DNA from 3 places in the Shewanella sp. 10N.286.51.B2 genome. Region 1 is predicted to be linked to each of the others. Evidence: predicted binding sites of a transcription regulator. Region 1 holds the regulator's gene; each other region holds the start of a gene.
The links. The regulator ArgR, encoded in region 1, controls arginine synthesis, uptake and breakdown. The targets are predictions, from matches to a motif close to ANTGAATANNTATTCANT.

Region 1 (5,399 bases):
AAGGTAAAATTACTCGGGTATTTATTTGTAATGGCAGATTGCACAATCAGTATCAAATGACTGGCGCAGCAACAGGGAGCGCCTCAGAAAACACAGTTTCTAAAACTCTCCCCTTTAAAACAATAGCCCCTGAAAAGCGCTTAGAAGATGTTAACCCTGAGGCAATGCAGGCTTTGTTTGAGTCAAACACCATTACCCCTATGCTGTGGCTACAGTATTTAGTCAAACTGGTTGCAGGTAAACAGGGCTGTATTATTAATGTGCTCAGCGCCCGAGTAGGCAGTATTAGTGATAATCGCTTGGGAGGATGGTATAGCTATCGCGCTTCAAAAGCTGCGCTAAACATGCTAATTAAAACCGCGGCGATTGAATATGCTCGGCGTGCCAAAAACGTAAAGCTCATTGCTTTTCATCCCGGCACCACAGACACCCCATTATCCAAACCTTTTCAGGCCAAAGTGCCCGCTGAAAAATTATTTACTGCTGAATTTGTCGCGTCGCAATTACTGAATATCAATAACGCAATTAAGGAAGCTGGAAGCTGGAAGCGAAAGTAGTGAAGATGACAACGCTGAAATTGACCGAATTTACTACGATGGACAAGCCAGCTTTATTGATTGGCAAGGAAAACTGATTAGTTGGTAAAGGGCTTAGGTCTTTTTCCCTTGCAGCAACTTTAGCCTGTCAGCAACAAAAATGCGAAGCCAAAGGCTTCGCATTTTTATCGGTAAATCAAGTTATCAATAATTGATAAGCTTAAATTTACTTAACGAACTCAACACCAAGTTTGATGTCGCCGTTTAATGTATCAAGCATTGCATCACGGGCATTAGCTTCAAATGCGCTAACATCGCCGTATGGTAATACTTTTTCTACGCCGTTTTTACCAAGTAATACAGGTTGTGCGAAGAAGTCAGCATGTTCACTGCCGCCATCAACATAAGCACATTCAACCACGTTAGCTTCGCCTTGTAGGCCGCGAACCAATGATAGGCCAAAGCGACATGCCGCTTGACCCATAGACAGAGTCGCACTACCGCCACCCGCTTTAGCTTCAACAACTTCAGTACCCGCATTCTGGATACGTGTTGTTAGCGCTGCAACTTCTTCATCAGTAAAGCTTACGCCTTCAACTTGTGAAAGAAGTGGCAGAATAGTCACACCACTGTGGCCACCAATAACGTTGATGTTTACATCAGCAACGTTTAGCCCTTTAAGGTCAGCGATGAAGGTTTCAGAGCGGATAACATCAAGTGTCGTCACACCGAATAAACGGTTCTTATCGTAAACACCTGCTTTTTTAAGTACTTCAGCCGCAATAGCAACAGTAGTATTTACTGGGTTAGTGATAACGCCAATTAATGCTTTAGGGCAAGTTGCCGCCACTTTTTCAATAAGGTTTCTTACGATACCCGCATTGATATTAAATAGATCTGAGCGATCCATACCAGGCTTACGCGCAACACCTGCAGAGATAAGAACAACATCAGCGCCAACTAGCGCAGGAGTTGGGTCTTCACCAGCAAAACCAGCCACTTTTACATCTGTAGGGATGTGGCTTAAGTCAACTGCAACACCTGGAGTAACAGGAGCGATGTCATATAAAGACAACTCTGAACCTGCAGGAAGTTGAGTTTTTAATAGTAAAGCTAAGGCCTGGCCGATACCGCCAGCAGCACCAAGTACAGCTACTTTCATGATGATCTCCAATTACGTTCTAGTGATTGACTTCAGTCTGGTCTGTGACACAGATCATGTTTTCTTGTGGCGTCACATTACTGGATCACAGCGAGGATTTCAATTATCCCTTAGTAGATCACACTAATTTCCTTATTCTATGATATGTATATAAATAATGACTAATTTAGCCAGTAATAGCTAAAATGAATTTTTATTCACCAATTTAGCTTATTTCTTGACTTGATGCGTTTATCTATTCAGAATGAGCTACTTTTTTGAATAAAATCTATTCTTTTTAAAAATTACTATAAGACGAAAAAAATATGCCAGCGACTAAGAATCAGGATGAACTCGTAAAGACGTTTAAGTCGATATTAAAGGAAGAGCGCTTTGGTAGCCAAAGTGAAATCGTAATCGCACTGCAAGCAGAAGGTTTTGGCAATATTAACCAGTCAAAAGTTTCCCGTATGCTAAGTAAGTTTGGTGCAGTACGTACCCGTAATGCTAAGCAAGAAATGGTATATTGTTTACCCGCTGAGTTAGGTGTGCCAACAGCAGGCAGCCCTGTTAAAAACTTGGTATTGGATGTGGATCATAACCAAGCGATGATCGTAGTCAGAACCAGCCCCGGCGCAGCGCAGCTTATTGCCCGATTATTAGACTCGATAGGTAAGCCTGAAGGGATTTTGGGGACTATTGCTGGTGATGACACTATCTTTATTTGTCCTTCAAGTATCAAAACCATTGATGATACCTTAGAAACGGTAAAATCACTGTTTGGCTATAGTGAATAGCCCTCTTAGCAAATAACACCTTCACGATTTATTGAGCCATTAAAAAAGCAGCCTTAGGCTGCTTTTTTGGTTTTAACAGTGCGTAAGTGTTAAATTGAGGCGATTTCAGCATCGGTGAGAAAACGCCATTCGCCTTCTTCTAAATCAGCATCAAGTTCAATTTCACCCACAGCTTCACGATGTAAATTGACCACCCGATTCCCCACAGCAGCAAACATACGCTTCACTTGATGGTACTTACCTTCGCTGATAGTTAATCTGGCATGGTATTCATCAATGATCTCTAGCAGCGCCGGTTTAGTTAAGCCGTCTTCACTTTTTAATTGGATCCCTTCGGCAAAGGTTTCCACCAATGCAGGATCAAGTGATGCAGCAGCTTCGATAAGGTAACGTTTACCGCAATCTTTTTTAGGTGAGGTGATTTTATGTGACCACTGGCCATCGCTGGTGATCAGCACCAAACCTGTGGTGTCCACATCTAAACGCCCAGCAATATGCAGGGTATCGACTTTTTCAATATCCATTAATCCCAACACCGATTGATATTCTTCATCAATGGTTGAGCAAATGGTATCAACAGGCTTGTGCATCATGATGTAGCGCTCGCCCACGATCTTAATTTGACGACCTTCGATACACACTTCAGTATCATCTTTCACTTTAAAGCTCGCGTCTTTAACCACGTCACCATTACAGGTCACTTCACCTGACTTGATAACTCTTTTTGCTAATGAACGAGTCAGCTCGGTGCTCTCGCAGATAAATTTGTCTAAACGCATATATAAAACCAAGTGAAAACTAATTGGTCGCTATTATGAGCTGTTGGCTAGCAAATAGAAAACGATAAATGGCCACTGTAACATTCTGGTAATTTTTAGTTACACAACACAGTCAATAAATGCTCAATTTATCACTAAAAGCCTAGCCTTAGCCCTTGTTAAGTGCCCCTGTTAAGACTTAACATGTTGGTCACATAAAACTGTCTTAAGGCAGTGAACAATAAAAACAGCTCAAAATTAAGGCCGATAAAAAGGCTTCACTCTTCAATGCATAGGGAAACAACATGAAAAAGCTAGTTATCGGTGGGCTTTGCGCCTCACTTATCGCAGGCCTTAGTGCCTGCAATTCAGATAAAGCAGTCACTGAATCCGCAGCACCAGAAGTCGCTAAAACAGAAACCGCAGTTGCCGTTGAAAAAGCCCTTACCTCAGGTATTAGCTTTGACAATATGGACAAGTCAGTTCGCCCACAAGATGATTTTTACCTCTACGTAAATGGCGGCTGGTTAAACACCGCGGAAATCCCTGGTGACCGCACCAATATCGGCGCCTTTTACGACTTGCGCGAAAATGCCCGTGACGACGTTAAAGCCATCATCGAAGATGTCAGTGCAAACCCAGATCTTAAAATGGGTACTGATGAGCAAAAAGTGGCCGATCTTTACCGTTCATTTATGGATGTTGAAACCTTAAATAAATTAGGTATTAGCCCAATCCAAGCTGAATTTGCCCAAATTGCCGCGCTAAAAGATAAAAATGAATTAACCGCCTATTTTGGCGAAAGCCAAGTTAATGGTGGCGGCACACCATTAGCGTTTTATGTCAATGTTGATGCTAAAGATTCAAGCCGTTACGCCACCCATATTTGGCAATATGGTCTTAGCCTTCCTGAAAAAGATTACTACTTCAATGAAGAAGAGCGCTTCGTTAATATTCGTAGCAAATACCTTGAGCATATCGAGAAGATGTTTGACCTTGCCGGCCTTGAAAATGGCAAGCAAGCAGCGCAAACGGTTTTAGCATTAGAAACCGCTATCGCTGAGCAACATTGGGATGTAGTTGAAACCCGCGACAGCACTAAAACTTATAATCTTTATCAAGTTAAAGATTTAGCGACCTTAGCACCAGACATTAACTGGGATGGCTATTTAGCAGCCCTTGGTGGTGATAAGCAGTCTGACATCATCATTAACCAACCAAGCTTTATTGAAGGCATGAACCAAGTAATTAAAGACAATGATCTTAATACTTGGAAAACCTACATGACCTGGATGGCACTCACTCATAATGCGAGTCACTTATCTGAAGCGCTTGATAATGAAAACTTCGAGTTTTTCTCAAAAACACTTAATGGCCAAGAAGAGCAACAACCTCGCTGGAAGCGCGGCGTAAGCACAGTCAGTGGCACCTTGGGTGAAGTTGTCGGTAAAGTGTATGTAAAACGTCACTTTGTACCAGAAGCAAAAACCCGTATGAGCCAATTGGTTGAAAATTTACGTGGCGCTTACGGCACTAGCATCGAATCATTGGATTGGATGAGCGAAGACACTAAAGTTGCAGCTAAAGATAAGCTGGCTAAATTCAATCCTAAAATTGGTTACCCTGATAAGTGGGAAGACTACAGCAAACTCACTATTGCAGCCGATGATTTACACGGCAACATTAAACGTTCTGCGGTTGTTTCTCATAACAAAGATATCGCAAAACTTGGTCAGCCAATTGATAAAGGCGAGTGGCACATGACGCCGCAAACCGTTAATGCTTATTACAATCCAACCATGAACGAGATTGTCTTCCCTGCAGCTATTTTACAGCCACCATTTTTCAACCTTGAAGCTGATGACGCGGTAAACTACGGCGGCATTGGTGCAGTCATTGGCCACGAAATGGGCCACGGGTTTGATGATCAAGGCGCTAAATTTGATGGCGAAGGTAACATGCGTGATTGGTGGACTGAAGCTGATTTAAAAGCCTTTACCGCTAAGGGTAAAGCATTAATAACTCAGTACAATGGTTATCAAGTATTTGATGATTTACACGTTAATGGTGAGCTAACTTTAGGTGAGAACATCGGTGACTTATCTGGTGTAACCATCGCTTATAAAGCCTACAAAATGTCATTGAACGGTGAAGAAGCACCGGTCAT
Region 2 (5,399 bases), on a different contig from region 1:
CGCGATTTACCCTGTTGAGCCACATGGCTTTAGACAGGCATCAAGCTGGTTAGATGAATATCGTCGTATCTACAAATTGTTTGAGCAAGAGCTAAAGTAATGATGCGTTTTACTTAAGCTGATTTAAACCATAAGGCTTCCATTTGGAGGCCTTATTTGTAACGATAAGCAGCAGTTGAAATATAATTTTCATATAACTAACACAGAATTAAAGGCAGTTTATTTGTGGCAGTGTCGGTAGCAGGTGGCGTAAGGCCAGGAAAAGTCATTGAAGTTGAGCGCAGGCTGTATAAGCAACTGATTATGGGTAAGGAAAAGTTACCCTCGCAGCTTGATGACTTAGATAAGCAGTTAGAAGATGACGCCAATAAACTTGAAGTTGAACGTTTAGCCATTAAAGCACGTTTAGAAGAGCAAGCGCGGGCTCAGTTGGTGTTACAGCGCATATCAGAGCAATTGACTAACACTGTCATAAGCTCCCTTGAGCATCAGCTCAATTCACCTCAGCAGATGTTAGCGCAATCGGGTTTAAAAGAGTCCCATATTTTATTATTGGATTTACTGCTTAACAAAGAACCTGATCTGCGCCGAGTGCGATCGCTTGTTGAAAATATCAGCTGGCTATCGACCGATCTTATCAATTTAATCAATAGCCCAGCCTCGAGTCACCGCAGACCGCAGCGATCAGAAGTCAAAGTAACCGACATTAAGTTAGTGCTTAATTATATTGGCATTGAAAATTTGCAAGCTGTGATCCCTTACTTTTGTTTACGGCATTGGCTGCCATCGGGCAATACTAACCTGATTTGGGCTAGTCGTAAGTTATGGCGTTACAGCATGATCACCGCCATAGCGGCCAAAGCATTGGCAGCGCTGCATCAAAAGGATGTGGCATTGGTTTATAGCGCAGCTTTGATGAAGCAATTAGGCGCAGCGACTATATTAAATGCCAGCGCCAGACAATTTGAAAACACATGGGGAACCTGGCTACGTGAGACCAGCGCCAAAGGGGATAAAACCTTATACGATGCGGTAATGGCCTCAGCATTTCCAGCTGAGGAAGTGTTTGAGCAAGTGATGTCCTATGGTGAGCAGCTTAATTGGCAATTATTGGACTTAATGGATTTTAACCAGAGCCAGCTAACCCAAGTGCTAAAAGAGCTCGATTTAAATTATCACTTTAGCGAGTTTTCCACAGAAAGCGCTATCGTTGCCAAAGCCAGTTGTTATGCCAAGGTATTAATATTAGAGCAATCGCGTTTAATTGAGCCGCAAGAGAAGCGAGTGTTATTTGATTATTATGAATTTACCGAGCAAGAGCTGATCCGTTTAAAAGCGCAAAATTACCGCAAGCTTAATTTAGTTTAAAGTCAGGCTTTATCCCCCTTAAGTATGACTAAATCTTGTTTAGTTATGCATTTATGATGAATAGCTAGCTTATTTGAGGCCAAATAACTTTTTTTATGACTATTTATGCTAAAAATAAGCTGTAATAGCACTTTGTATGTGAAGTTTGTTAACTCTTTATGCATTATTCATTTAAGTTATGAATAGTTAACCGCTAAAAACTGGTATTTTGATCACGTTTTAGCTAATAATGACCTGCAAGCTATACAAACATCCGCAGTCAACTTAAACCAAAATCAATACAGCAAGCGGAATAGAGTGACTTAAGTGTCGCTAATAACTTTAAGGAACGAAAAGCAATGAGCGTTGAAATGAACTTAACACGTGCCCAATTTGATGAAGTCATGGTGCCTAACTATGCGCCAGCAGCCGTAATCCCAGTTCGCGGAGAAGGCAGTCGAGTTTGGGATCAACAAGGTAATGAGTTTATTGACTTTGCTGGTGGTATTGCAGTGAATTGTTTAGGTCATTGTCACCCAGCACTTGTTGGCGCCCTAAAAGAACAAGGTGAAAAGCTGTGGCATTTATCAAACGTAATGACCAATGAGCCAGCATTAGAGCTGGCGACGAAACTGGTTAACGCCACGTTTGCTGAGCGTGTTTACTTTGCTAACTCAGGTGCTGAAGCCAATGAAGCTGCACTAAAACTTGCCCGTCGTTACGCATTAGATAATCACGGCCCACAAAAAGATCAAATCATCGCCTTTGATAAAGCATTCCATGGTCGTACCTTCTTTACTGTTACTGTGGGTGGTCAAGCGGCTTACTCTGATGGTTTCGGGCCTAAACCACAAAGCGTTACTCATGTACCATTTAATGATATTGCCGCTCTAGAAGCGGTAATTTCTGATAACACTTGTGCCATCATGCTTGAACCACTTCAAGGTGAAGGCGGTATTATCAATGGTGACCCAGAATTCTTAAAAGCTGTGCGCGCACTTGCTGATAAGCATGACGCATTAGTTATTTTTGATGAAGTGCAAACAGGTGTTGGCCGTACCGGTGAGTTATTTGCCTACATGGGCACCGATATTGTGCCTGATATTTTAACCAGCGCCAAAGCCCTAGGCGGCGGTTTCCCAATTGCTGCAATGCTAACCACTGCTAAAATTGCCGCACATCTTAAAATTGGTACTCATGGTTCGACTTATGGCGGCAACCCATTAGCGTGCGCTATTGGTAATGCTGTTATGGATGTGGTGAATACGCCTGAAGTACTGAATGGTGTTAAGCATCGCGAACAGTTATTCCGTGATGGTTTAGCGGCAATCAATGCCAAATATAATGTGTTCTCAGAAGTGCGTGGTAAAGGCATGTTATTAGGCGCAGTACTTAACGAGCAATATGCAGGCCGTAGCCGTGACTTCTTAGTTGCATCGGTTGCAGAAGGCTTAATGAGCTTGATTGCTGGCGCTAACGTCGTGCGTTTTGCTCCATCTCTTGTTATCCCAGAAGCTGATATCGCTGAAGGTTTAGCACGTTTCGAACGTGCTGTAGCTAAAGTGGTTGCAGGTTAATAGATAAGTAAAGCGTAAGGGTAAAACCTTGCGCTTTTTTATTGGGTTATCGGTAATGAAAAGTCTGTTTGTTGGTGACTTTTTATTACTGGATTATCAAGGAGAGTCAGATGCTAATCATACGACCGATTCGTGGCAGTGATTACGAAGCACTTTACAAGGTCGCCGTTGAATCGGGTCATGGGTTCACTTCCCTGCCAGTCAACGAAGAGCTATTACGCTCTAAAATCGCTAGAGCTGAAGCTTCTTTTTCCAAGCAAGTTGAGAAACCTTTCGATGAAGGTTATTTGATGGTGCTTGAAGATTTAAAAACCAATCAAGTTGTCGGTACCTGCGGTATTGAAGCCGCTGTCGGGATGGAAGATGCCTTTTATCATTACCGTTTAGGCACTGAAGTCTATCATTCTAAACAAATCTCAGTTCGTAACGAAGTGGAAACACTGACGCTTTGCCATGACTACACTGGCGCTGCAGAGTTATGTACGCTGTTTTTAAATAAAGAATATCGCAGAGGCTATAACGGCCGCATGCTTTCTCGCTCGCGTTTTTTATTCCTCGCTCAACATGAGCAACGTTTTGGCAGCACTGTAATTGCTGAAATGCGCGGCGTAAGCGATGAAAAGGGTGATTCACCTTTTTATGAGTGGTTACAAGATCATTTCTTAGGCATTGATTTTGTCGAAGCCGATTATTTATCGGGGTTAGGTAAAAAGGCCTTTATGGCTGAAATGATGCCAAGAAGCCCGATACATGTATGCCTATTGCCAAAAAAAGCACAAAAAGTGATTGGCGAGGTGCATAGAAATACTAAACCTGCGCTGAAGTTATTGCAGGCTGAAGGCTTTAAATTTAGAAATTACGTCGATATTTTCGATGGTGGTCCAACAGTGGAGTGTGCGCTAAGCGACATCCGCGCCGTGAGTCAAAGCCGTCTACTCACGGTCACTATTGGAAAGATGCCTCATGCCGATCATCAATATCTTGTCGCCAATACCTTGTTAGCGGATTACCGCGCAACAGCGGCAAGAATTTTAGTTTCACAAGAGCATGATAACGTCACCTTAAGCCCACAATTAGCTGAAGCGCTAATGGTTGAGCAAGGCCAGCAAATTCGCGTATTAGAACTGTAGGAAACAGCAAATGACACAATTTATCAAAGGCCAATGGTCTAATGGCGAAGGTCATGAAATTACATCACTCAACCCAGCAAATGGTGAGGTGATCTGGAGCGGTAAAACGGCGACAGAAGCCCAAGTTAATAGCGCCATTGATGCCGCAAGAAGTGCGCAGTTTGACTGGTTTATGCTTGGCTATGAGGCGCGTTTAGCCATTGTTGAAGCGTACCGCAGCGAACTTGAAGCGCACAAAGCTGAGCTTGCTGAAGTGATAGCCCAAGAAACCGGTAAACCTCAGTGGGAAACCGCCACAGAAGTGGGCGCTATGATAGGCAAAATTGGCTTATCAGCTGCAGCGCATGATAAGCGTACTGGTACTGAAACTAATGACATTCCCGCAGGTCGCGCCGTTTTACGTCATAAGCCGCACGGCGTTGTTGCGGTATTTGGCCCTTATAATTTCCCTGGTCATTTACCCAATGGTCATATTGTTCCAGCCTTACTTGCGGGTAACACCGTGGTGTTTAAGCCATCAGAGCTAACTCCGAAAGTCGCTGAAGAAATGCTAAAACTTTGGGACAAAGCAGGTTTGCCACAAGGTGTGATTAACTTGGTTCAAGGCGAGCTTGAAACCGGTAAAGCATTGGCCTCGCACCCGCAAATTGATGGACTATTCTTTACCGGTAGTTCTCGTACTGGTCACTTGTTGCATCAGCAATATGCAGGGCATCCTGGCAAAATTTTAGCCCTTGAAATGGGGGGTAATAATCCATTAATTATCAAAGACGTCACAGACACTAAAGCGGCCGTTCACGATATTATTCAATCAGCTTATATCTCATCTGGTCAACGTTGTACTTGTGCACGTCGTTTGTACATCCAGCAAGGCGCTGCAGGTGATGCGTTAATTGCTGAGCTTATTACCGCGATTAAGCAAATCAAAGTGGCTAGCTGGAATGCACAGCCGCAGCCATTTATGGGTTCGATGATTTCTGCAGCCGCAGCTAAAGGCATGGTTGCCGCGCAGGCTAACTTGTTGGCATTAGGTGCGACATCGCTTATTGAGCTTACTCACGTTGAAGCGGGGACTGGTCTAGTGTCTCCTGGGTTAATTGATGTGACAGCAATTGCAGAGCTGCCTGATGAAGAATACTTTGGTCCATTGCTGCAATTAGTTAGATACCAAGCCTTTGATGATGCCATTGAGATGGCAAACAACACGCGTTATGGACTTTCTGCTGGTTTGTTGGCGGATAGCCGCGAAGATTACGATTACTTCTTAGCCCGTATTCGTGCAGGTATCGTTAACTGGAATAAGCAAATCACTGGTGCATCTGGCGCAGCACCATTTGGTGGTGTT
Region 3 (5,399 bases), on a different contig from region 1:
CTCCATGGCGCTTTGGCTCATGACCACACGAACATCAGCACCGCGCTCTTTAAGGCGGCGTATTAAGTCGGCACTTTTATAGGCAGCAATACCACCACCTATGCCTAGAAGGACTTTTTTATTTGTCAGCATGTTTTGCTCAATCCTGCTCATCGCGATATTGCGGCTAAGATATCACAATCTAAATAAGGATGATGATCCGAAATTAAAAATATAGACCATAATGATGTGCTAAGGGTCACAACAACTAAGGGTCACAACTCGCTATTTACAAAAAGTTATTGCTACCCACTATCTATAACTTACTCATACAAGTATGAGTGCCCCCACCACGGATGACATTAAACAAGGAGTGTTTATGGCGATTAAAGACTGGCCTGAAGGAGAAGGGCCAAGAGACAAATTATTACATTTAGGTGCAGGGCATTTATCGGATGCCGAGTTACTGGCGGTTTTACTGCGAAATGGCATAGCAGGTCAAAATGCGGTCGATCTTGCCCGAGATATGATTGGTCAGTTTGGCGGATTAAGGGCTTTATTTTGTGCACCGCGTAGTCAAGTTTGCCAATTGTCGGGTGTTGGGCCGGTAAAATATGCCCAATTACAGGCGGCATCGGAGATTTCTAAGCGAATTTCGCAAGAAAATCTGCGTAGAGGGCAAATTTTGGTAAATCCTGATTTAACTCGGGACTATTTAATGAGACAATTAGCAGACCGATCCTATGAAGTGTTTGCATTACTATTGTTGGATAGCCAACATAGAGTGATTCAATTTGTAGAATTATTCCGCGGAACGATTAATTCTGCATCAGTCTACCCACGTGAAGTGGTGAGCTTGGTGTTGGAAAAAAAAGCTGCGGCAGTCATAGTGTGTCATAATCACCCGTCTGGCATTGCAGAGCCAAGTCAGGCAGATCGGCAAATTACTGACAGATTAAAAAAAGCCTTATCTACTATCGATGTTTCTCTTTTAGATCATATGGTTGTAGGCGATCAGGAGATAGTTTCTTTTGCTGAACGCGGGTGGATAAATTAAACAACGCTTGACCTTATTTTTGTTATCGTGTATAAAATGCGCCCTCTTTGTGCCTCGGGCGACGGCCACACGAGGCACATAAATGCTCGAGCGTTTTAAAATTGTTTTTGGAGAAGATTGACATGTCAAGAGTATGCCAAGTTACTGGCAAGAAGCCTATGGTTGGTAACAACCGTTCGCACGCTAAAAATTCGACTCGTCGTCGTTTTTTACCTAACCTACAAAACCACCGTTTTTGGTTAGAAGAAGAAAAACGCTTCGTGCAACTACGTGTATCTACCAAAGGTATCCGTATCATCGACAAAAAAGGTATTGAAGTTGTTGTTAAAGAACTTCGTGCCCGCGGCGAGAAGGTATAATAGAAAATGGCTAAATCTAAAGGTAATCGTGAGAAGATCAAATTAGTATCTAGTGCTAAAACTGGTCACTTCTACACTACTGAAAAAAATAAACGTAACATGCCTGAAAAAATGGAAATCAAGAAATTTGATCCAGTTATTCGCCAGCACGTTATGTACAAAGAAGCTAAAATCAAGTAATTGATTTTGTTCTTTTAAAAAAGTCCCTTTATGGGGCTTTTTTTTTGCCTGTCAAAAATGTAATCCAGATCTCCGCGTTATCAATTTCAATCAGTTATGCTTTTCTCTTGCTTTATAAACAACGCCTTACAGTGATAGAGGTCGTTACGCTTATTTTGTCTTCATTATTCACTTATTGACGCTATATTGCCGCCTTATGCATAAACGCCATTTGAACTATTTGGCGGTTATGTGAGCTTATTTACTGCTTTATAGGCACTATTTATGGTCTAAAACTATTACTAATGCGATAAAATGCTTTTAAAGTGAATTTAAATGCAATATTATTGCGTAATTATATTTGTTGGTGGTTTTATCACTGACTGTTCTGATTGATTATTTGTTTAGGGGTTAATGTGCCTTTAAGAACCACAGAGCTGGTTGATGGTTTCCGCCATTCAGCGCCATACGTTAATGTTCATCGCGGAAAAACCTTTGTTGTCATGCTTGGCGGCGAAGCCCTGCTGCATAATCAATTTAGAGGCATCTTAAACGATGTCGCCTTGTTGCACTCCTTAGGGATTAAAGTGGTGTTGGTCTACGGCGCAAGGCCGCAAATTGATAGCGCCATGCACAGTGCGGGTATTGAACCGAGTTATCACAACGGCGTGCGCATTACTGATGAAGACTCATTAAAAGTGATTAAACAAGTTGCAGGCTCAGTGCAATTTGATATTACAGCAAGGCTGTCAATGAGCCTTGGCAACACCCCAATGCAAAATGCACAAATCAACCTTGTCAGTGGCAACTTTGTTATTGCTCAGCCTTTGGGAGTCGATGACGGGGTGGATTTTTGCCTAACGGGCAAAGTGCGTCGTATTGATACTCAAGGTATTGAACGCCAGCTGGAAAAAAATTGTATTGTATTGATGGGGCCTATTGCGGTTTCTGTCACTGGCGAATGTTTTAACTTAACCGCCGAAGAAGTGGCCACCAAAGTGGCTATAAAGCTTAAAGCCGACAAAATTATTGGTTTTAGTAATACCCACGGCATTTTGGGCAAAGACGGCGAGGTGATTGCTGAGCTGATGCCAAATGGCGCGCAGTCCATCTTGGATGAAATGCAAACGGCGGGTAAATCCTGTGTGGGCACCATGGCATTTTTAAAGGCCAGTATTGATGCTTGTCGTAATGGCATTCCACGTTGTCACTTGGTGAGCTACCTTGAAGATGGCACTTTGCTACAAGAGTTGTTCTCCCGTGAAGGTATTGGTACCCAAATTGTTACTGAAAGCGCTGAGCGCTTAAGACGCGCCACCATTGGCGATATCGGTGGAGTATTAGACCTTATTCGCCCATTAGAGGAGCAAGGGGTGCTAGTGCGCCGCTCCCGTGAGCAGCTGGAAATGGAAATTGAGCAGTTTATGTTGATTGAGCGCGATAGCTTAGTCATTGGCTGCGCGGCGTTATATCCCTTTGAAGAAGACAATGCCGGTGAGTTTGCCTGTTTAGTGGTGCATCAAGACTATCGTGATGCTGACAGAGGCAGTGTGTTGCTGAACAATATTATTGGCCAAGCACGGGTTCGAGGTTATTCGAAACTGTTTGCCTTAACCACCCGCAGTATTCATTGGTTCTTGGAGTTCGGCTTTAATATTGTTGATGTTGAACAGCTGCCTAACGCAAAAAAGAAGCTGTATAACTTCCAACGCAATTCAAAAGTTCTGGCGTTGGACTTGTAAGCTGTATTGCGATTGTGCCGTTATAGCAATGCCACCGTGGAGGTTACTTTACGGTGGCATTTTTGTGTATTTCAGATGTTAACTCATCATGGTTACTGATTTTTAGGCAAGATTTGGGGTGATAAAACTATGCCGGTCAGCATGTTATGAAGATTATGATAATATTGAAAAATGAATAAAGATGTATCCTTATAAAAACACATCACTAAGTAGGAAAAATGACTGAAATAGCATTAGCAGGATTAAGCAGTCACGGCATGTTCAATTTTGTCGGGGTGCTGGTTGGGTTAGTAGGGCTAACGGCGCTGATTTGGGTAAAGAAATTACCGAGCACTGCGTTGTATGTTAGCTACGGGATTATTTTATTCCTGTTTATGCTGTTCTCATGGACCCTGTATTAAACCAATAGTAGCCAGTTGACGCTAAAGCCTGACAATAAGCCTTTGACGTTATCGATCCCCCTTTACAGTCAGGATTTCAACACGGATGAATTACTTTGGCAGCAAGTGAGAGTAGTGGACTTAACAACTGAATTAGAATTAACGCCACAGTGGCGTACAAACGGCATAGGCATTGCCGGATACTCACTAGGATGGTTTACCCTTAAAAACGGCGATAAGGCGCTGGTGTCACTCACAAGGGACGATGCCTTGCTACTGCCAACCACTAGAGGCTATGTAATGCTAGTAACCCTAGAGGATAACGAGGCCGCAATGAAAGCCATTGCGGCAATGAAGCATTGAAAAGGCGATAGCTATTAGCTTTGCTTTAAGCGGCGACGGCGCTGCAGCGCCATATCAGCGGTAAACAACACTAATGCACTCCAAATAAAGCCAAATGTGACCCCTTTTTCAATATCAAAAGGCTCTTTGAATAAAAATATTGCCAACATGAACATGATACTTGGGCCAATATACTGGAAAAAACCCAGCATGGATAATGGGATACGAATGGCTGCCCCTGCAAAGCACAATAGTGGAATGGTGGTAACAATACCTGCGGCCACTAAGGTTAAGTTCATTCCAATATCGTTAGTGAGCATATTTGCCGATGCGGTATCAAGCGTTAGGGCTAAATAAGCTAATGCCACAGGCAGTAAAATAGCGGTTTCAACCAATAAACCCGCTTTAGCATCAATGTTGACTTTTTTACGTAATAAACCATAAAAACCAAATGATGCTGCCAGCGCTAAAGACACCAATGGGATAGAGCCAAAGGAGATGAGCTGGATGAGCACCCCGATACAGGCAAGCGCCACCGCAAACCACTGTAATTTTCGTAACCGCTCAGATAAAAATACCATTCCAAGCAATACGTTAAATAGTGGATTAATGAAATAACCTAAACTGGCATCGAGCATGTGGCCGTTGTTGATCGCCCAAATGAAAATCAGCCAATTAAGTGCAATCAGTACCGAGGTCAGCGCCAACACCAGTAATTGTTTTGGCTTTTTCAATAACAGTGTTAGGCGTGAAAATCCGCCAATAAACTGCATTAAAATGATGATAAAGATAAAGGACCACACCACGCGGTGAGCCAAGATTTCGAAGGCTGACACATCAGCCAGTAATTTAAAATACAGTGGTGCTATGCCCCATAAGCAATAAGCACAAATGGCGAGGATAATGCCTTTACGTGTTTCAATATCTTGCATGAATTTCCACAAACAACTGACAAAGAGAGGGCGATTGTAGGTTGCCTTTGCCGATCTCTCAAGCTAATAGCTGGATCATTTTTCAATAAGATCCACTAATTAGCCTCAGCATTATCGCAGTTGGTATAAATCGGCAAGCTAAGATGTTTTAAGTTTATGTTTATGTTCGTTTTTTATGGATTTAGTCCTAATGAGTTAACCCACCATATAGGTCCCAGTACCGAAGGCGATATGGGTACCTTGTTCGTTATGTAATTCCATGCGACAGACTGACACCCGATTGCCTGAACGAATGACGCAACCAGTGCCAGTAAATATTTCTCCACGTCCAGGGCGCAAAAAATCAACCCGCATATCAATAGTGCCTAAGGTGGTTAGACGTTGTTGTAATTGCTCCAAGGTCCAGTCGTCTCTGCTTGATACTAAGCCGGCAAAACAGGTCAGCCCGC

Region 2: a site for ArgR is predicted at 1,463-1,480, ahead of AB4140_RS03860 (aspartate aminotransferase family protein). Genes of this name have one in related genera too.
Region 3: a site for ArgR is predicted at 1,880-1,897, ahead of argA (amino-acid N-acetyltransferase). Genes of this name have one in related genera too.

What each region holds. Positions count from the first base shown of each region.
Region 1 is NZ_JBFRKH010000041.1:17,195-22,593, forward strand. It holds gene AB4140_RS11255 (SDR family NAD(P)-dependent oxidoreductase) at 1-557, shown strand, start outside; gene mdh (malate dehydrogenase) at 763-1,698, opposite strand; gene argR (transcriptional regulator ArgR) at 2,004-2,474, shown strand; gene rsuA (16S rRNA pseudouridine(516) synthase RsuA) at 2,564-3,253, opposite strand; gene AB4140_RS11275 (M13 family metallopeptidase) at 3,538-5,399, shown strand, end outside.
Region 2 is NZ_JBFRKH010000014.1:73,015-78,413, reverse strand. It holds gene AB4140_RS03870 (S9 family peptidase) at 1-100, shown strand, start outside; gene AB4140_RS03865 (HDOD domain-containing protein) at 226-1,368, shown strand; gene AB4140_RS03860 (aspartate aminotransferase family protein) at 1,707-2,924, shown strand; gene astA (arginine N-succinyltransferase) at 3,035-4,054, shown strand; gene astD (succinylglutamate-semialdehyde dehydrogenase) at 4,065-5,399, shown strand, end outside.
Region 3 is NZ_JBFRKH010000067.1:10,648-16,046, forward strand. It holds gene coaBC (bifunctional phosphopantothenoylcysteine decarboxylase/phosphopantothenate--cysteine ligase CoaBC) at 1-132, opposite strand, end outside; gene radC (DNA repair protein RadC) at 359-1,036, shown strand; gene rpmB (50S ribosomal protein L28) at 1,159-1,395, shown strand; gene rpmG (50S ribosomal protein L33) at 1,402-1,575, shown strand; gene argA (amino-acid N-acetyltransferase) at 1,971-3,296, shown strand; gene AB4140_RS17075 (hypothetical protein) at 3,515-3,697, shown strand; gene AB4140_RS17080 (PH domain-containing protein) at 3,812-4,039, shown strand; gene rarD (EamA family transporter RarD) at 4,054-4,950, opposite strand; gene AB4140_RS17090 (thioesterase family protein) at 5,146-5,399, opposite strand, start outside.